Kordia sp. SMS9: one gene and its partner. The main gene of each other region encodes a partner of the protein of the gene in region 2 in a complex. Links are inferred from orthologs where the notes say so. Each region holds a gene or a part of one and is shown on either strand. Other genes may lie near its edges.

Region 1 (8,190 bases), 2.5 Mb from region 2 along the record:
TGTTGAAAGAACGTTTGGAACGTCAGCAAAAAGAATTGGAGAAGAATGAAAAGTTGATGGAAGAGCTGAAAAAATTAGCCGATAAAATCAGCGAAGAAGAATTGCAAGAAAAACTCGAAGAACTCGGAAAACAACAACAAAATAATAAAAAGAATCTGGAGCAAATTCTGGAATTGACAAAGCGTTATTATGTAACCAAAAAAGCAGAAAAGATTCAAAAAGAACTCCAAGAATTAGCGAAAGAGCAAGAAGAATTGTCTAAAAAATCAGGTGACGAAAATACCAAAGAAAAGCAAGATGATCTGAATAAGAAATTTGACGATTTGCAAAAGCAGATGGACGAATTGGACAAAGAAAACAACAAGCTCAAAAAACCGCTAGACTTAGAACGAAGCAAAGACGATGAAGAAGACATCAAAGAAGAACAGGAAGGCGCTTCTGAAGATTTAGAAAAAAGTGAAGAGTCGGAAAGTGAACAACAAAAAGGAGACAAGCAAAAAAGTGCGAAATCAAAGCAGAAAAAAGCGGCTCAAAAAATGCAGCGCATGAGCAAAAGTATGCAAACGTCTATGCAAATGAGCGGGCAACAAAGTATCCAAGAAGATGCCGAAATGCTGCGTCAAATTCTAGATAATTTACTTTTATTCTCTTTCGATGAAGAAACGTTAATGAAAGGTTTTGAATTAATTGACAATTCAAATGCGGGATATGCTTCTAAATTGAAACGTCAAAAAGAACTGCGAAAAATGTTTGAACATGTGGACGATAGTTTATTTGCATTGTCGTTACGTCAGCCAACCATTTCTGAAAAAATTAATGGTGAAATCACAGAGATTTACTATAATATTGACAAATCTTTAGAACAATTAGCGGAGAATAATGTCTACAGAGGTGTTGCTTCTCAACAATACGCGTTGACGTCTACAAACAAGTTAGCTGACTTCCTTAGTGGCGCTTTAGACAACATGAATCAAAGCATGGGAAAAGGTCAAGGTCAAGGAAATCAAGGCATGGGACAGAGTGGACAAAACCAAGGTCAAGGAAAAGGATTTCAATTGCCTGATATCATTCAATCGCAAGAAGACATCAACAAACAGATGAAAGATGGCATGAAGCAAGAAGGTCAAGGAAAAGATGGCAAAGATGGCAAAGAAGGTGGCAAGGAAAAAGGTGACAAAGGCAAAGGAAACAAAGATGGAGAAGATGGTGAAAACGGTCAAAATGGTGGTGGATCGGGTAGTGGAAGTGAAGACCAATCAGGAAAACTATACGACATTTTTAAGCAACAACAACAGTTGCGCAATCAATTAGAACAGCAATTAAAAGATAAATACGGAGACAAAATTGAAGATCCACAAGCGCGCGAATTGCTCAAACAAATGGAGCAAGTAGAAACGGAATTGTTAGAAAGAGGCTTCAATGATGAAACCATGAAAAAGATGATTGAATTGAAATATCAGCTTCAAAAACTAGACAAAGCTGCCTTTGAACAAGAGAAAGAAACCAAGCGAGAATCTACTTCAAATCGCAAAGATTTCAACAATACTACCAATGAAAAAATGCCCGATGTGCGACAGTATTTCAATCAAATTGAGATATTAAACAGACAAGTATTACCTTTGCGGAATAATTACAAAAAGAAAGTACAAGAGTATTTCAAAAAGAAGGATGATTAGTTTTCATTACGAAACGGATTTTGAGCTTTCAACTGAAGCGAAAATAGAACAATGGATTAGCAATGTAATCGCGTCTGAAGACAAACGAGAAGGTGACATCAATTACATATTTTGTGATGATGCGTATCTGCATAAATTGAATGTAGAATTTCTAAATCACGATACGTTAACGGACATTATTAGCTTTGACAATTCTGTTGGAAGTGAGTTGCACGGTGACATATTTATATCTGTAGAACGTGTTGCTGACAATGCCAAAGATTTCAAGGTTTTGTTTGAAGAAGAATTGCGTCGCGTGATGGTTCATGGAGTATTGCACTATTGTGGATACAAAGACAAAACAGACGCCGATCAAGAAAAAATGACCGAAAAAGAAAACGAAAAACTTCAAATGTTCCACGTGGAACACTCATAAATAACTTGTACATAATTGCTAAAGTAAAACAGAATTTCAATCGTTAGGATATGTTTAATACGGAATATGATGTGATTGTTGTAGGCGCAGGACACGCAGGCTCAGAAGCTGCTGCTGCTGCTGCAAACATGGGAAGCAAAACCTTGTTGGTGACGATGAACTTGCAAAACATAGCGCAGATGTCTTGTAATCCCGCTATGGGCGGAATTGCCAAAGGACAAATTGTGCGCGAAATTGATGCGCTTGGAGGTTATAGCGGAATTGTTACGGACAATTCGGCTATTCAATTTAAAATGCTGAACAAGTCCAAAGGACCAGCAATGTGGTCGCCAAGAGCACAAAGCGATCGCATGCGTTTTGCCGAAGAATGGCGTTTGATGTTAGAGCAAACCAATAACCTAGATTTCTATCAAGAAATGGTGCGTGGTTTGATCATTGAAGGAGGAAAAATAAAAGGCGTAAAAACCTCTTTAGGACTAGAAATAAGATCCAAAACAGTTGTCTTAACCAATGGAACATTTCTCAACGGATTGATTCATATTGGTGATAAAAATTTTGGTGGCGGAAGAGCAGGAGAGAGAGCCGCAACTGGAATTACAGAAGAATTGGTAGCACTTGGTTTTGAATCAGGACGAATGAAAACTGGAACACCGCCACGAGTAGATGGAAGATCGTTAGATTATTCAAAAATGATCATTCAGCCAGGTGATGAAGTTCCAGATAAATTCTCGTATTTAAAAGCAACCAAACCATTAGAAACGCAACGTGACTGTCACATGACGTACACATCTCCAGAAGTACATGATTTACTGCGAGAAGGTTTTGATAGATCGCCCATGTTTAATGGAAGAATTAAGTCGATTGGACCACGTTATTGTCCTTCGATTGAAGATAAAATTAATCGTTTTGCTGATAAAGATCGTCATCAATTATTTGTAGAACCTGAAGGCTGGAATACAGTTGAAGTATATGTAAACGGTTTCTCAACGTCGCTTCCAGAAGATGTACAATACAACGCATTAAAATCAGTCGTAGGTTTTGAAAACGTAAAGTTTTTTAGACCTGGATATGCCATTGAATACGATTACTTTCCACCAACACAATTGAAGCATACACTAGAAACCAAACTTGTAGAAGGTTTGTTTTTTGCGGGACAAATTAATGGAACAACAGGTTATGAAGAAGCGGCTTCGCAAGGAATCATGGCAGGAATAAATGCAGCACTTCAAGTGCAGGAAAAGGAAGAATTTATTCTAAAAAGAAACGAAGCATACATCGGAGTTTTAATTGATGATTTGATCACAAAAGGAACGGAAGAGCCGTATAGAATGTTTACGTCTCGCGCTGAATATAGAACGTTGTTGCGTCAAGATAATGCAGATTTTCGTTTAACACCTGTCGGACACAAATTAGGTTTGGCAAGTGAAGAACGTTTGCGAGCGATGGAAACCAAGAAAACAAATTCGGATGCATTTATTCAATTCTTTAAAGACACCAGTGTAAAACCTGAGGAAATCAATCCTGTATTGGAAGCTAAGAATTCATCGAAAGTGAAACAACAGGATAAGATGTTTAAAATATTTGCGCGTCCAAATATTAGTATGGACGACATGCGAAATGTGGCTGCCGTGGAAGAGTTTATTCAAGAACATGCGCTTGGAAAAGATGTATTAGAACAGACGGAAGTTCAAGTCAAATATGCGGGTTATATCAACAAGGAAAAAAGCAACGCAGACAAGTTGAACAACTTAGAACGTGTAAAAATTCCATCAGATTTTGTGTATGATGGCTTGACGAATTTGTCGATGGAGGCACGACAAAAGCTATCTAAAATTCGTCCTGTAAACTTATCGCAGGCTTCACGAATTAGTGGAGTTTCTCCAAGTGATATCAGTGTGATGTTGGTGTATTTGAACAGATAAAAACTTAGATTGTTCCACGTGGAACATTTTCTTATGGAAGTAAAATCACTAGAACATACGCCAATACAAACCATTTTAGAAACGTTGAATTATGCATTTTCGGATTACTTAATTCCCATCAATTTTACCGAAGCGTATGTCAATGAACGTTGGACAGCTTCTGGCGTAGATTACCGTTTGTCGTTTGGTGTATTTGATCAAGGAAAGTTAGTCGGTTTCATTATTCATGCGATTAATAAGTATGATGGAATTAAAGTTGCGTACAATGCTTCTACAGGAATCATTCCGACACATCGAAGAAAAGGTTTGTTGACACAGTTGTATGCAAAGGCGATTTCTGCACTACAGGAAAACGGAATTCAAAAAAGCACGCTGGAATGTATTACTAAAAATGAACGTGCTATTTTGGCGTATCAAAAAGTAGGTTTCAAAATTGATCGACAGTATCATTTATATACCTTCGATTGGAAGAAAACTGAAATTAAATCTGAGTTTGAAATTAAAACGAACGATAACTTTTCTTTTGACGATTTCAAAGAATTACAAAACTATATTCCTTCTATTGAAAATCAAGATCATTTTTTAGAAAAGTATAAAAGTAGTTTGCATGCGATTTCTGTTTTTGACGAAAGTAAAATTGTTGCGTATTTACTCTTTCATAAAACGTCCAAAAGAATTCATCGTTTAGGAGCAAAGGGTAACAATTGGAAAACATACGGAAGTATTTTGTTTACAGGATTACCAACAGGAAATTATAATATCATAAATGTAGCTACAGAAAATAAAAACATACACAGTTTTTTTAAAACAATGAAGTTTGATAATTATATTGATCAATATGATATGAGTTATGATTTCGACTTCGTTCAATCATAAGATTCTGAAAACTGATAAAACAGGTATATTAAAAAATTAATAATGTTCCACGTGGAACAATTTAATAAAAATTTAGAAGCAACTAAAAATGGAGAACATTACAGTAAAAGATCATTCTGTTTCTGGTGAAGATTTTCAATTGGTTTTTGATGAAGTTTTAGAAATGTACAAAACCGAACCACAACCAAGCTTGGAAACCTTGTCTTCCTATTACGAAAGCGAAGATTATATTTCACATACGGATGCCAAGCGTAATTTGTTCGAAAAAATATATCATTGGGTTCGTTCATACATGCTTTCTAAAAAAATGATCATTGTAGAAAAGTACACCAAAAGTAATACTAAAAAAGTATTAGACATTGGTTGTGGCACAGGCGACTTTTTAGCAATGTCTCAAAAATACAAATGGGAAATTGCAGGCGTTGAACCTGACGCACAAGCTAGAAAAATTGCCGCACAAAAAACCGAAACAGAAATTCACACGAACGATTGGCTTTCACAAATTCCCGATCATAGTTTTGATGCAATTACAATGTGGCATGTGTTGGAACATGTTCCAAACTTGGACGAACAAATTGCAACACTAAAAAGAATCATTAAACCTAACGGAAGTCTTTTTATAGCAGTTCCAAATTTTAAAAGTCACGATGCACATCATTACAAAGAATTTTGGGCAGCGTTTGATGTGCCACGACACTTGTGGCATTTCTCACAAAAATCTATCAAATTACTTTTTGCAAAAGAAAACATGAAAGTAGTAAAAATCTTACCAATGAAATTTGATGCGTATTATGTGAGTTTACTTTCTGAAAAACACAAAACAGGTAACATGAATCCGATCAAAGGATTTTACAGAGGATTTGTGTCAAACTTCAAAGCCATATCATCTTCCGAGTATTCTTCGCTCATTTACGTCATAAAAAACAAGTAACAACACATTTTAAGCTGTTTTAAGACTATTATTTAGCAAAACACATACAAACTGCTGTCGATTTTTTAAAACGATCTTAAAAACGGGTATAAAAAGGTGAATTTTAATAAATGATACTTATAATATGATTTAAAACCATAAATTATTCTTATGTCATCGTTTTTCGTTAAAAATCATGCAACCATCACAATTTGTTATGTAAACTTTATTTCTATTTTTGCGGAACGAAAATGACATAAAACAAAAAAACTTGGTTTGCTCATTTTTCAAAAAACCTTGAAACTAATAAAAAACGATACAAATGAAAAAAGGAATTGTTTTAGTACTTGCCGTGTTGGCATTCTATGCTTGTGAAAAACCTGCAAAAATTGGATTTGTAGACAATTCAACGCTCATCAATGATTACGAAGAGAAAAAAGAGTTGGAAGCGCTGATGAAAGTAAAGATTGAAAATTTTGAAAAGCGAAACGACAGTATTGGACGTTCTTTTCAGATGGAAGTTCAAGATGCACAAATTAAAGCTGCAAAAATGTCTCAAAAGAAGCAAGAAGAATTGATGGGACAATTGCAAAACAAACAAACCATGTTGCAACGCCAATTTCAAATGGATGAAAACGCTATCAAACAGGAGAGTCAAACCAAAAATGATTCGATTATCAATAAAATAAAGCGTTTTATTGAGAAGTATGGTGAAAAAAACGGCTACGACTTTATCATGGGAAAAAATGAATTCACTGGGAATTTATACTATGGAAAGGAAACATACGATTTAACGAAGACGATGCTGGAAGAGTTGAATAAGCAATACGCAGCAGAAAAGAAATAATAAAAATAACGCACACAAGATGTACTAAAAAGGCTTTCGAAAGAAGGTCTTTTTTGGTTTTGAATAGAAGTTTAGACTGCGTTGCTTTTAGATCATTAGAATTGAGTATTGAGAGTTTTGAAACGTCATAGCGAACAAAGTGAAGCTGTCTGTTACTTTAGAAACAGATTGCCACGTTGTAAACTCCTTGTATGCTGAGTGAGTTGAAGTAAGCAAGGACGTTTCAAACAAATTGACAAATACACACTACACACTCCGATTCCTAAGTCAGCGTGAGTTCCAACTCGTGCTAAAATCAAACCTTCCGAATCATTTCCAAAAAATCCGCTCGCTTATTTCGTGAAACAGGCAACTTATGATTGTCTTGTAATACCACATATCCTTCGTTTAAATACTTTAAAATATAATTGATATTGATCAAGTGCGATTTGTGAATGAGGTAAAAATCTTGATGTTGTAGCAATTTAAAAAAGTGTCCAATACTGTACGAACTCACAATGGGTTTGCTGTGTAGAAAATAAATTTTAGTATACCCATCGGTTCCTTGACAGTGAATAATGTCTTCAATCTTTACAAACTCCAACCCTTCTTGAGAAGGAATCACAATTTTCTTTTGTTGAAAGGACTGAATGCCCAAATTTTCAATCAACTGTGTGTTTTTTTGCAACGCCGTTTTATCGGCAATATTCTGCGTGGCAACAGAAACGGCTTGTATTAAATCGTGGCTATCAATTGGTTTTACAATATAGCCAATAGCACAATGTTTAATAGCTTCAATGCCGTAATTATCAAAAGCGGTTACAAAAATAACTTCAAAACTAGGCTGTGCAATTGCTTGTAATACTTCAAAACCATTCATACCTGGCATGGCAATGTCTAGAAACACCAATTGTGGTTTCAAATTGGTAATCAATTCCACAGCTTCTTCAGAATCTTGGGTTTCGCCAATAATCTGTACGTTGGGACACAAGCGTTCGAGTTTATTCTTTAAAATCGCTAAGGATTTAAATTCGTCGTCAATCAAAATAGCAGTTACAGTCATAATTAATTTGGTAATTTAAAAATTAGGGTGACAATCGTTCCTTGTTGATCACTAATATCAGAACGATCTTTCATGGTATATTCCACGTGCCAATTATCAATTTGCTCTAGCAATTTTAGACGTTCGTCCAATACTTGAGAAGAATGTGATTGTTGGTTTTTAATCGTATTTTTAGCTAATTTTTTAGAATTTTTAATACCGATGCCATCATCTTTCACCACTACACAAAAACGATCTTCAGAAAGTTGTGAAAATGTAATTGTGACTTTTCCAGGAGATTTCTTATGAAAAACACCATGATTTACGGCATTTTCTACAATAGGTTGCAACACCATGGATGGAATAAACGCTTCTGTATCAACTGTTTCGTCACAGATAATTTCATAAGATAATTTCTCTTCAAAACGAAGTTTTTCTAAAGCTAAATAATTGGAAATCAATTCAATTTCTTCTTCAATGGTAATGAGTTGCTTGCGGGAATACTCAAAAAACTGACGCACTA
Region 2 (8,111 bases):
TACTCTTTAATAGACAGCGTAAACTTCACATACTTTTCATAATCAAGTTCATTTTGTTGACCATAAAAGATGATTTCCTCAGAATCGTTAACCGAAAATTTTTGAACGTTAAATGCTATCATTGTTTTGTAATTTTTAAACTGTATTTTTTTTATATACAATCACTATCAATCAAACTGTACTATTATGGTTGGTTATTTAATTGAGATAAAAATCTCGGTTACATTGTTGAGTTGGATTGTATATAAAAAACTGTCTTACTTCCTTATAATTGAATTTTACGCTTGTAAAAATCACCTCAAAATTATTTTCCTTACTTCCTTATCACGTCAAACTGGCATAATTTCCACTAACTTGATTCGCACATGCTGACCAGTATAATTTTAGTTTTTCACCTTTAGCTAATTGTTTTACAGCCTCTTGAATTTTTTCATCATGTTTGATTAATTCAGAAAGTAACGTAGCTGTACTCACTGTAACTACATTTGTTTTATCTCCTATGGTTCTTTTTCCCCAATCAGAGAGACTTCCTAAATCATATAATGTTAAGTTAGGTGCGAGATTACCTCCTCTATACACAGCTGTAGGAGCTTCAATTGTTGAGGTTCCACTACTATTATCATGATGCAATGTAAGTGTGTTAATTAACACTTGATTAATCATTGCTGATGCTACATCAGTCATTAAAGTGTATCCAATTGGTTGCAGTATATAAAGATCAATGTTTTCGGGAAGCATTGTGTTCGTTGCTCCACCTGAATAACTACCATGCCCCAAAAGAACGAGATCTTTGTTTGTAACTTGTACGCTCATATTTTCTAATTATTTTTATAGAACTGTACTTTTTAGATAAAATAGATTTATCACTAAAAATTACAGTAACTTTATTATTAGTTTTATTAAATATTAGGATTCTGATTCCTACTTATGATCAAAAACAATTTTAGTAGCTACTTAATCGAAATATCTTGTTTTTGATTGGTGCTAAATTCAGCAAAAAGTGAAGGTAAATTCTTTAAAAGTGGATAAGCGTCCTAAATTCGTAGTCAAACGTATTTATTATCGTTATGAATATTCTTTCTAACAATTAAGAAAAAACTTCAAAATTACTCGTAAACTTTTTTTTATAGCGCTCGCTAATCGTAATCGAAGTGCCCGATTTTAGATAAATAGCGTTTTCTGTGAGGTTGATTTCTTTCATTTTGTCAAAATTCACCAAAAACTTTCGGTGAACTTGTTCAAAATTGACAGATTGAAGTACTTGCTTCATTTTATACAAAGAAAGTCGAATGATGTATTTTTTTTCTTCAGTATAAAGTGTCGTGTAGTTTTTCTCCACTTCAATGTATTCCAAATCCTCAAAATCAATCTTACTAATGATATGATGATTTTTTACAAGTAAATAGTTCAACGTAGACTGCCCTTTTTCTAATACCAACGTATTATTTTTTAAGTTTTCATGTAATTAAAACTTAAAAGTTCTGAAAAAAATTAGTGACAAATTAGAAAAGTTCCACGGACGCGGCATAATTAGGAATAAACGCAGGTTTTTATCCCCTAAAAGAAACTAAAAGTGTTTTTTTTAATTGAATTTATATTAATTGCTAAATTCTGCAATTAATTTTCCGAGTATTTCCACACAGCGATCTAATTGTTCTTCTGTGACAAATTCATTGGCACGATGTGCCTGATCGATACTTCCTGGTCCGCAGATAATACTTTCATATCCAGCTTCATGAAACTGTCCCGCTTCTGCAGCATACGCAACGGTTTTCCAAGTATAATTTTCGGTCAGTTTTTGAACTAAACCAACAATGCTATCCGTTTCTTTGGTATCTAAAGCTGGAACTGGCGGATGTATTAAGGTATTGGTGATTTTAAAATCTGGAAACTTTTTTTGAACTGCTGCTTCACGTTCCGCACAAAAGTCATAATACTCTTGAAATACTTGGTGAATGTCATCTTTTGGAATCACGCGGATATCCCATTCAAAACTACAATAATCTGCTACAATATTCGTGGCAACTCCACCTTGAATTTGTCCCACATGAATGGTAGAATGTGGCGGATCAAAACGATCATCTACGGAAGTTTTCGCTATCAGTTTCATTTTATTTTCCAACCATACAATCAAGCGTGTACTTTCATGAATGGCACTTATTTCTTTGTGAATTCCGCTACTATGTCCCGCAGAACCATTGACTTCCGTTTTTACATAACACACACCTTTTTTTCCAATGACAGGTTCTAGCATGGAAGGTTCGCCGATAATGGCATATTTGGGTATTTCTAGATATGTTTTTTGGATATGTTTGATTAAATCGGGCGCAGCCAAACAACCTATTTCTTCATCGTAACTAAACGCAAAATAGATTGGTTTTTGTAAATCTGCTTGTATCATGTCGGGTAAAACTGCTAAACAACAGGCAACAAAACCTTTCATATCACAGCTTCCACGAGCATATAGCTTTCCTTCTTTTTCAGTTAGCACAAACGGATCTGTATCCCAAATTTGTCCTTTTACAGGAACTACATCGGTATGACCAGAAAGAATGACGCCACCATCAACTGCGGGACCAATTCTACAATGCAAAGAAGCTTTTGTGTTTTCTTCGTTTGGAACCAGCGTGGTTTTGATTCCTAGAGATTCAATATATTCTTGAATCCAATGAATGATACTCAAATTACTTTCACCGCCAAATACGGGAAAACTTACCAAATGACTTAATAGTGTAGTTGCGTTCATAGTTAATGATAGCCAATTAATACTGCGATTACAAGTGTGATTGCTGAAAAAATAAATATTGTGAAGGCAACAGGAAGTATAAATCGAAACCAACGATCAATGGGTACACGACACATGCTCAACATCGCGATGAGTCCTCCGAGTGTAGGATTGATTAAATTAGAAACGCCATCGCCAATTTGAAATGCTAGAATCGTAGTTTGCCGTGTTAATCCAATAACTTCTCCAGCAGGAATCATTACGGGTAAGGTTGCCAATGCTTGTCCACTTCCTGAAGGAATAAAAAAGTTAATGATACTTTGCGATATTGCCATTCCGACCGCAGAAAAATGTAAAGACAATTCTTTCAATACTTCTGATAGATGAAATGAAATGGTATCGCTGATATGTCCCATTTCCAATAATACTTTGATCGTTGTAGCAAAACCAACCATAAAAGCGCCTGGAGCTACATACGCTACTGATTTTAATAGCGTTTCACTAAAGGTATTGGCATCCATCTTTCCAATAATTCCGGAAGCTACGGCAACCATTAAAAATATAGCCGAGATTTCGTTGAGATACCAATTCCAATTAAAAACACCATATAAAATGGACGCTAAACCTAAGAGAAATACCGCTATGATGAGCCAATTTTGTATGGATATCGAATACGCTTCAATAGGTTTGGAAAGTGAAATTCCATCAATATTCAATCCTTTTCCAAGACTTTTTGCGGGGTTTTTCGTGATCCTTTTTAAATATCTAACATTGTAAAAAGCCAAGAAACTAAGTGCGCTAAAACATAAGATACTTCGCAACAAAGCACCTGAAAATAATGGAAGCTCCGCAATCTTATGTCCAACACCAACCGTATACGGATTGATGGGTGACAGTCCAAATCCGATCGTAATGGCACCAACGGAAATTCCAGCCGCAAGAATCAAATCGCCACCAAGCGCCAATGCAACCACCGCCGCAATCGGAACCATGGCAATGTTATGTTCATATCCAACAAAAACGCCCAATGCGCCATAAATAAAGGTCATAATAACAACGGCAAGGTATTTTTTTTCTTGTCCAAGGAGTTTTACAAAGGTTCCGACAGCATTTTCAATAGCTTTCGTACGTTCTATAATGCCAAACATAATTCCTCCAGAAAGTACCACAAAGATCACTTCTGCCGCAGCTTTAAAACCTAAAGGAATGGCTTTAAACATGTCTAAAAAACCAATGGGTGTATTAGGAATAATGGTGAATGAATTCGGAATGACACGTTCACGACCGTCAACTACCATACGTTTAAACTCTCCGGCAGGAATTAGATAACTCAGTAATGTTACAAAAATGATAATGATGAATATAATGACGACAGCATGCGGAATTCGTTCATACCATTTTTTCCTGTTTTTTAAGCTTGTATTCAAAAGTTGGTTTGGTTTGAAAATAAATTGAAGCCTAATGTAATCAAAAACTCAACTATTTTTGATTTTTCTTGAAAATAAAATAAAAAAAGGAATCAAAAAGCGAAGCATCGCAACATTCAAAAACCAAACATATTCCCTACTTTTGCACAAATTTTACACTATGATTCCAAATGATACAATTGTCGCTTTGGCAACTCCTTCTGGAGCAGGCGCAATTTCTGTGATTCGAGTTTCTGGAAAAGATGCCATTACAATTTGTGAACCACTTTTTAAATCGGTTCGTAACAAAAAGTTGAGCAAGCAGAAATCACATACGATTCATTTAGGTCATATTATAGATGACAATCGCTATTTGGATGAGGTTTTAGTGTCTTTGTTTAAAGGGCCAAACTCGTACACCGGCGAAAATACTATTGAAATTTCCTGTCACGGTTCGGTGTACATTCAACAACAAATCATTCAATTATTATTGCGAAATGGCTGTAGAAACGCGAATGCAGGAGAATTTACCTTGCGATCATTTTTAAATGGAAAACTCGATTTATCACAAGCGGAAGCTGTAGCAGATTTGATTGCGAGCGATTCCGAAGCATCACACCAATTGGCAATGCAGCAAATGCGTGGCGGATTTAGCAATGAAATCAAAAACTTGCGTGAAGAACTCTTAAACTTTGCTTCGTTGATAGAATTGGAACTCGATTTTGCCGAAGAAGATGTAGAATTTGCCGATCGTACACAGTTTAAAACTTTGATTCAACGCATTCAATTCGTCCTAAAACGTTTAATTGATTCGTTTGCGGTTGGAAACGTAATCAAAAACGGAATTCCCGTCGCGATTGTGGGCGAACCGAATGTGGGAAAATCTACTTTACTAAATGCCCTATTGAACGAAGAACGCGCCATTGTTTCCGACATCGCAGGAACAACGCGTGATACGATTGAAGACGAATTGATCATTGACGGAATTTCCTTCCGATTTATTGATACTGCGGGAATTCGCGAAACGAAAGACGTTGTGGAAAGCATCGGAATTCAGAAAACTTTTGAAAAAATTGAACAAGCACAAGTTGTTATTTATTTGATTGACAGTTCACAGTTGACAGTCGACAGTTTGGCAGTGTTGCAAACTGAAATTGGAAAAATCAAAAATAAATATCCGCAAAAGCCGCTTGTTATTGTTGCGAATAAAACTGACATGCTCAAAAAGCCACAAATTGAGCAATTACAATCAGAAATTGAAAACATTCATATTTTATCTGCCAAAGAAAATATCGGTGTGGATTCTTTAAAAGAAAAACTCGTTTCATTTGTCAATACTGGTGCGTTGCGAAATAATGAAACCATCATTACCAATACACGTCATTACGATGCTTTGCTCAAAGCTTTGGAAGAAATTGACAAAGTCCATTACGGATTGGAATCTGGCTTATCAAGCGATCTCATGGCGATTGATATTCGACAAGCGTTGTATCATTTCGGAGAAATCACCGGAGAAATTACGAGTGACGATTTGTTAGGGAATATTTTTGCGAATTTTTGTATTGGGAAGTAATTTATATAACTCTCACAGGTCTTAATAGATCTTTCAATGTTAATTGATCTCTCGCGGTTAGTTTTGAAAGGATTTTTAAAAACAGCAATGCCGTAATATACGCATCACCTGAAGCAGTGTGTCTGTCGTGCAAGGGAATGTTGAAACGTTTGGAAAGCTCGTCGAGACTGAAATGTGCTTTGCTAGTGTCTAATTTCGTTTTTTGAAATAAATGTCCCGTGTCCAACGTTTTGTTTTTCAGTTTTGGCAATTCAAGTCTTCGCAACGCATTATTGATCATTGCAACATCAAATGCCGCATGGTGCGCTACCAATACTGCATCTTTGACATACGCTAGAAACTGTTGTACAGCTTCCAATTCGTCAATTTTGGTCAGCTTCCCTTCTTTGAGTAAACCGTGTATTTTTACCGTTTCACTATTGAATATGTCTTGTATTACATAGGTTTCTAATTGATCCGCTACTTTTATTTTTAAACCTTCCACAGCAATACAACCTATGGAAAGTATTCTGTCTTTTTTCGTGTCCAAACCTGTGGTTTCGGTATCAAACACCACAAATCGAATGTGTTCAAGTTGTTGTTCTTGTGATGTTTTAAAATAGGAACTGTAAGTATTCCAAAACTCAGGATACGATTTGCGTCTAAACCAATTCATATTATAATAATTGAGAGAGTTTGAAACGTACTTTGATCAACTCTTGTATTTCTTTAATTGCTTTAAAACTGCGTTTCAATCGCAATCGTTCCCTTTTGGTAAGTGCTGCTAAATCTATAAAGCGACCAGAATTACCATTTGCTAATCCGTGGTGCGTTCTAAAACGTAAAAGATTTTTATAGGCTTCCATGCAAAAAAGATAGGTGTCTTTATTTTGAGGTTCTAGTTCCGCTAATTTTTCATAACGTTCTAAAGTATTGTTGATGGATTTGATATTGTGAGATAAGATCAACAGTCGTGCAGCATCTACCAATGGCATCATGGCGCGTGCTTTGATATCAAACTCATCTTTATGTGCGCCATCATCTTCTACCAAAAACTGTCTAAAAAAACTTAATGGCGGCGGATTTTGCAATGCATTTCTCCCCAAATACGTTAAAAAGATGTCATAAGCTTCAATACTTTTAAAAATATGTTCAGAAAGTTGCTGCACCAATGTTGCATCTCCGTACACTTGAGCGTAATCAAAAAATATTGTACAAAGCATTAAGTTATCTTGATCGGGCATGGAAATCCAACGGCTAAATTGCTGTGACCATTCCGAAACCGAATTGCACCATTTTGGATTATTACTCATCATCTGTGCAGGACACAATTCAAAACCTACCATTTCTAAACTTTTATTGATCATCTCCGAAAGTTTCAGAAAGTAGGATTTCGTAGCTTCATAAAGATCCGTTGCAACATCTTCAAACACCAACGCATTATCTTGATCCGTCATCAACAATTGCTCTTCTCTTCCCTGACTTCCTATTGCTAACCACGCAAATTTTACAGGTGGTTTTGTGTCCATTTTTGCCAACGCAAATTCAATAATCCGTTGCGTAATAGCATCATTAATCGCAGCAACTAATTTGGAGACAAAGTCAATGGGAATGTCCTGCGCTAAGTATTTCGCTAACAGCGTTTCAGTACGTTTTCTAATGTCTTTGAGTTGCTCTACAGCATCACTTCGTTTTATTTCTTTAACGAGTGAAGAAGCGTTGTTTTCTCTGAGTACAATGATATCATGTTCAGACAAAATTCCCGTAAGGTTTGATGTATTGGTTCCATCTTTTGTAATGCACAAATGTGTAATTTTATTTTTTAACATGGCAATTTGTGCTTCTGCCACCGTAATCGTTTCTGGATACGTAATCACAGGCGAAGACATGATTGTAAACACCGTAGTATCAATACTGTGTTCGCCAGTAGCAATCTTGGTTCTCAGATCTTTATCTGTAATAATTCCAATAGGATTTTCATTTTCTATTATTACAATGGAGCCTACACGTTTTTCAGTCATTATTTTTGCAGCTACTCTAACACTTGTATTTGGAGTACAGGTTACTGGGTTTTTAGAATAATCGATTGTTTGCAAATAAGTATATTCTGTAGCACGATTCAGTGTTTCTATAAATTCGTCATCTTCTATTTTTTTTACGCTGTTATTAGCAACAAAACTTGTCATCAAAAACTGGCTTGCCGCTTTGTTCGACGTAATATAGGTTTCTAAAAGTTCCGAAGAAATACTATACACAATGCTTTCTTCAATAGCTTTTGCACTGAGTTGGTAATTACCTTTGCGAAGTAATGCTCGCAAGCCAAAAATATCACCTTCATCGCATTGATCTGCCAAATGGTTCGTAGCTCTAAACAAACCAATAGCACCTTCTCTCACTACATAAAAATGATTTTCTACGAGTGTGCCTA

The links.
Region 1: the proteins of mnmE (region 2) and mnmG are in contact, whole or in part, in a solved structure (PDB 9HIP), measured with the Escherichia coli proteins. The link is inferred for Kordia sp. SMS9 from one-to-one orthologs.

What each region holds. Positions count from the first base shown.
Region 1 is NZ_CP031153.1:1,261,260-1,269,449, forward strand. What follows is about bases 1,678-4,577. They hold mnmG (tRNA uridine-5-carboxymethylaminomethyl(34) synthesis enzyme MnmG), read left to right. Parts: upstream 1,678-2,141; coding sequence 2,142-4,013; downstream 4,014-4,577. Other genes in these bases: ybeY (rRNA maturation RNase YbeY), read left to right, coding at 1,678-2,091; KORDIASMS9_RS05505 (GNAT family N-acetyltransferase), read left to right, coding at 4,032-4,577. Outside these bases: KORDIASMS9_RS05490 (DUF4175 family protein), read left to right, coding at 1-1,676; more of ybeY, read left to right, coding at 1,669-1,677; more of KORDIASMS9_RS05505, read left to right, coding at 4,578-4,889; KORDIASMS9_RS05510 (bifunctional 2-polyprenyl-6-hydroxyphenol methylase/3-demethylubiquinol 3-O-methyltransferase UbiG), read left to right, coding at 4,978-5,820; KORDIASMS9_RS05515 (OmpH family outer membrane protein), read left to right, coding at 6,122-6,646; KORDIASMS9_RS05520 (LytTR family DNA-binding domain-containing protein), read right to left, coding at 6,942-7,688; KORDIASMS9_RS05525 (sensor histidine kinase), read right to left, coding at 7,691-8,190. UniProt on the Escherichia coli protein: NAD-binding protein involved in the addition of a carboxymethylaminomethyl (cmnm) group at the wobble position (U34) of certain tRNAs, forming tRNA-cmnm(5)s(2)U34.
Region 2 is NZ_CP031153.1:3,792,178-3,800,288, reverse strand. The notes cover bases 3,688-6,508. They hold mnmE (tRNA uridine-5-carboxymethylaminomethyl(34) synthesis GTPase MnmE), read left to right. Parts: upstream 3,688-4,312; coding sequence 4,313-5,704; downstream 5,705-6,508. Other genes in these bases: KORDIASMS9_RS16040 (DUF294 nucleotidyltransferase-like domain-containing protein), read right to left, coding at 6,361-6,508; KORDIASMS9_RS16045 (PolC-type DNA polymerase III), read right to left, coding at 5,706-6,359; KORDIASMS9_RS16055 (YfcC family protein), read right to left, coding at 3,688-4,152. Outside these bases: KORDIASMS9_RS16075 (hypothetical protein), read right to left, coding at 1-122; KORDIASMS9_RS16070 (putative adhesin), read right to left, coding at 325-813; KORDIASMS9_RS16065 (LytTR family DNA-binding domain-containing protein), read right to left, coding at 1,088-1,438; argE (acetylornithine deacetylase), read right to left, coding at 1,598-2,746; more of KORDIASMS9_RS16055, read right to left, coding at 2,749-3,687; more of KORDIASMS9_RS16040, read right to left, coding at 6,509-8,111. UniProt on the Escherichia coli protein: Exhibits a very high intrinsic GTPase hydrolysis rate. Involved in the addition of a carboxymethylaminomethyl (cmnm) group at the wobble position (U34) of certain tRNAs, forming tRNA-cmnm(5)s(2)U34.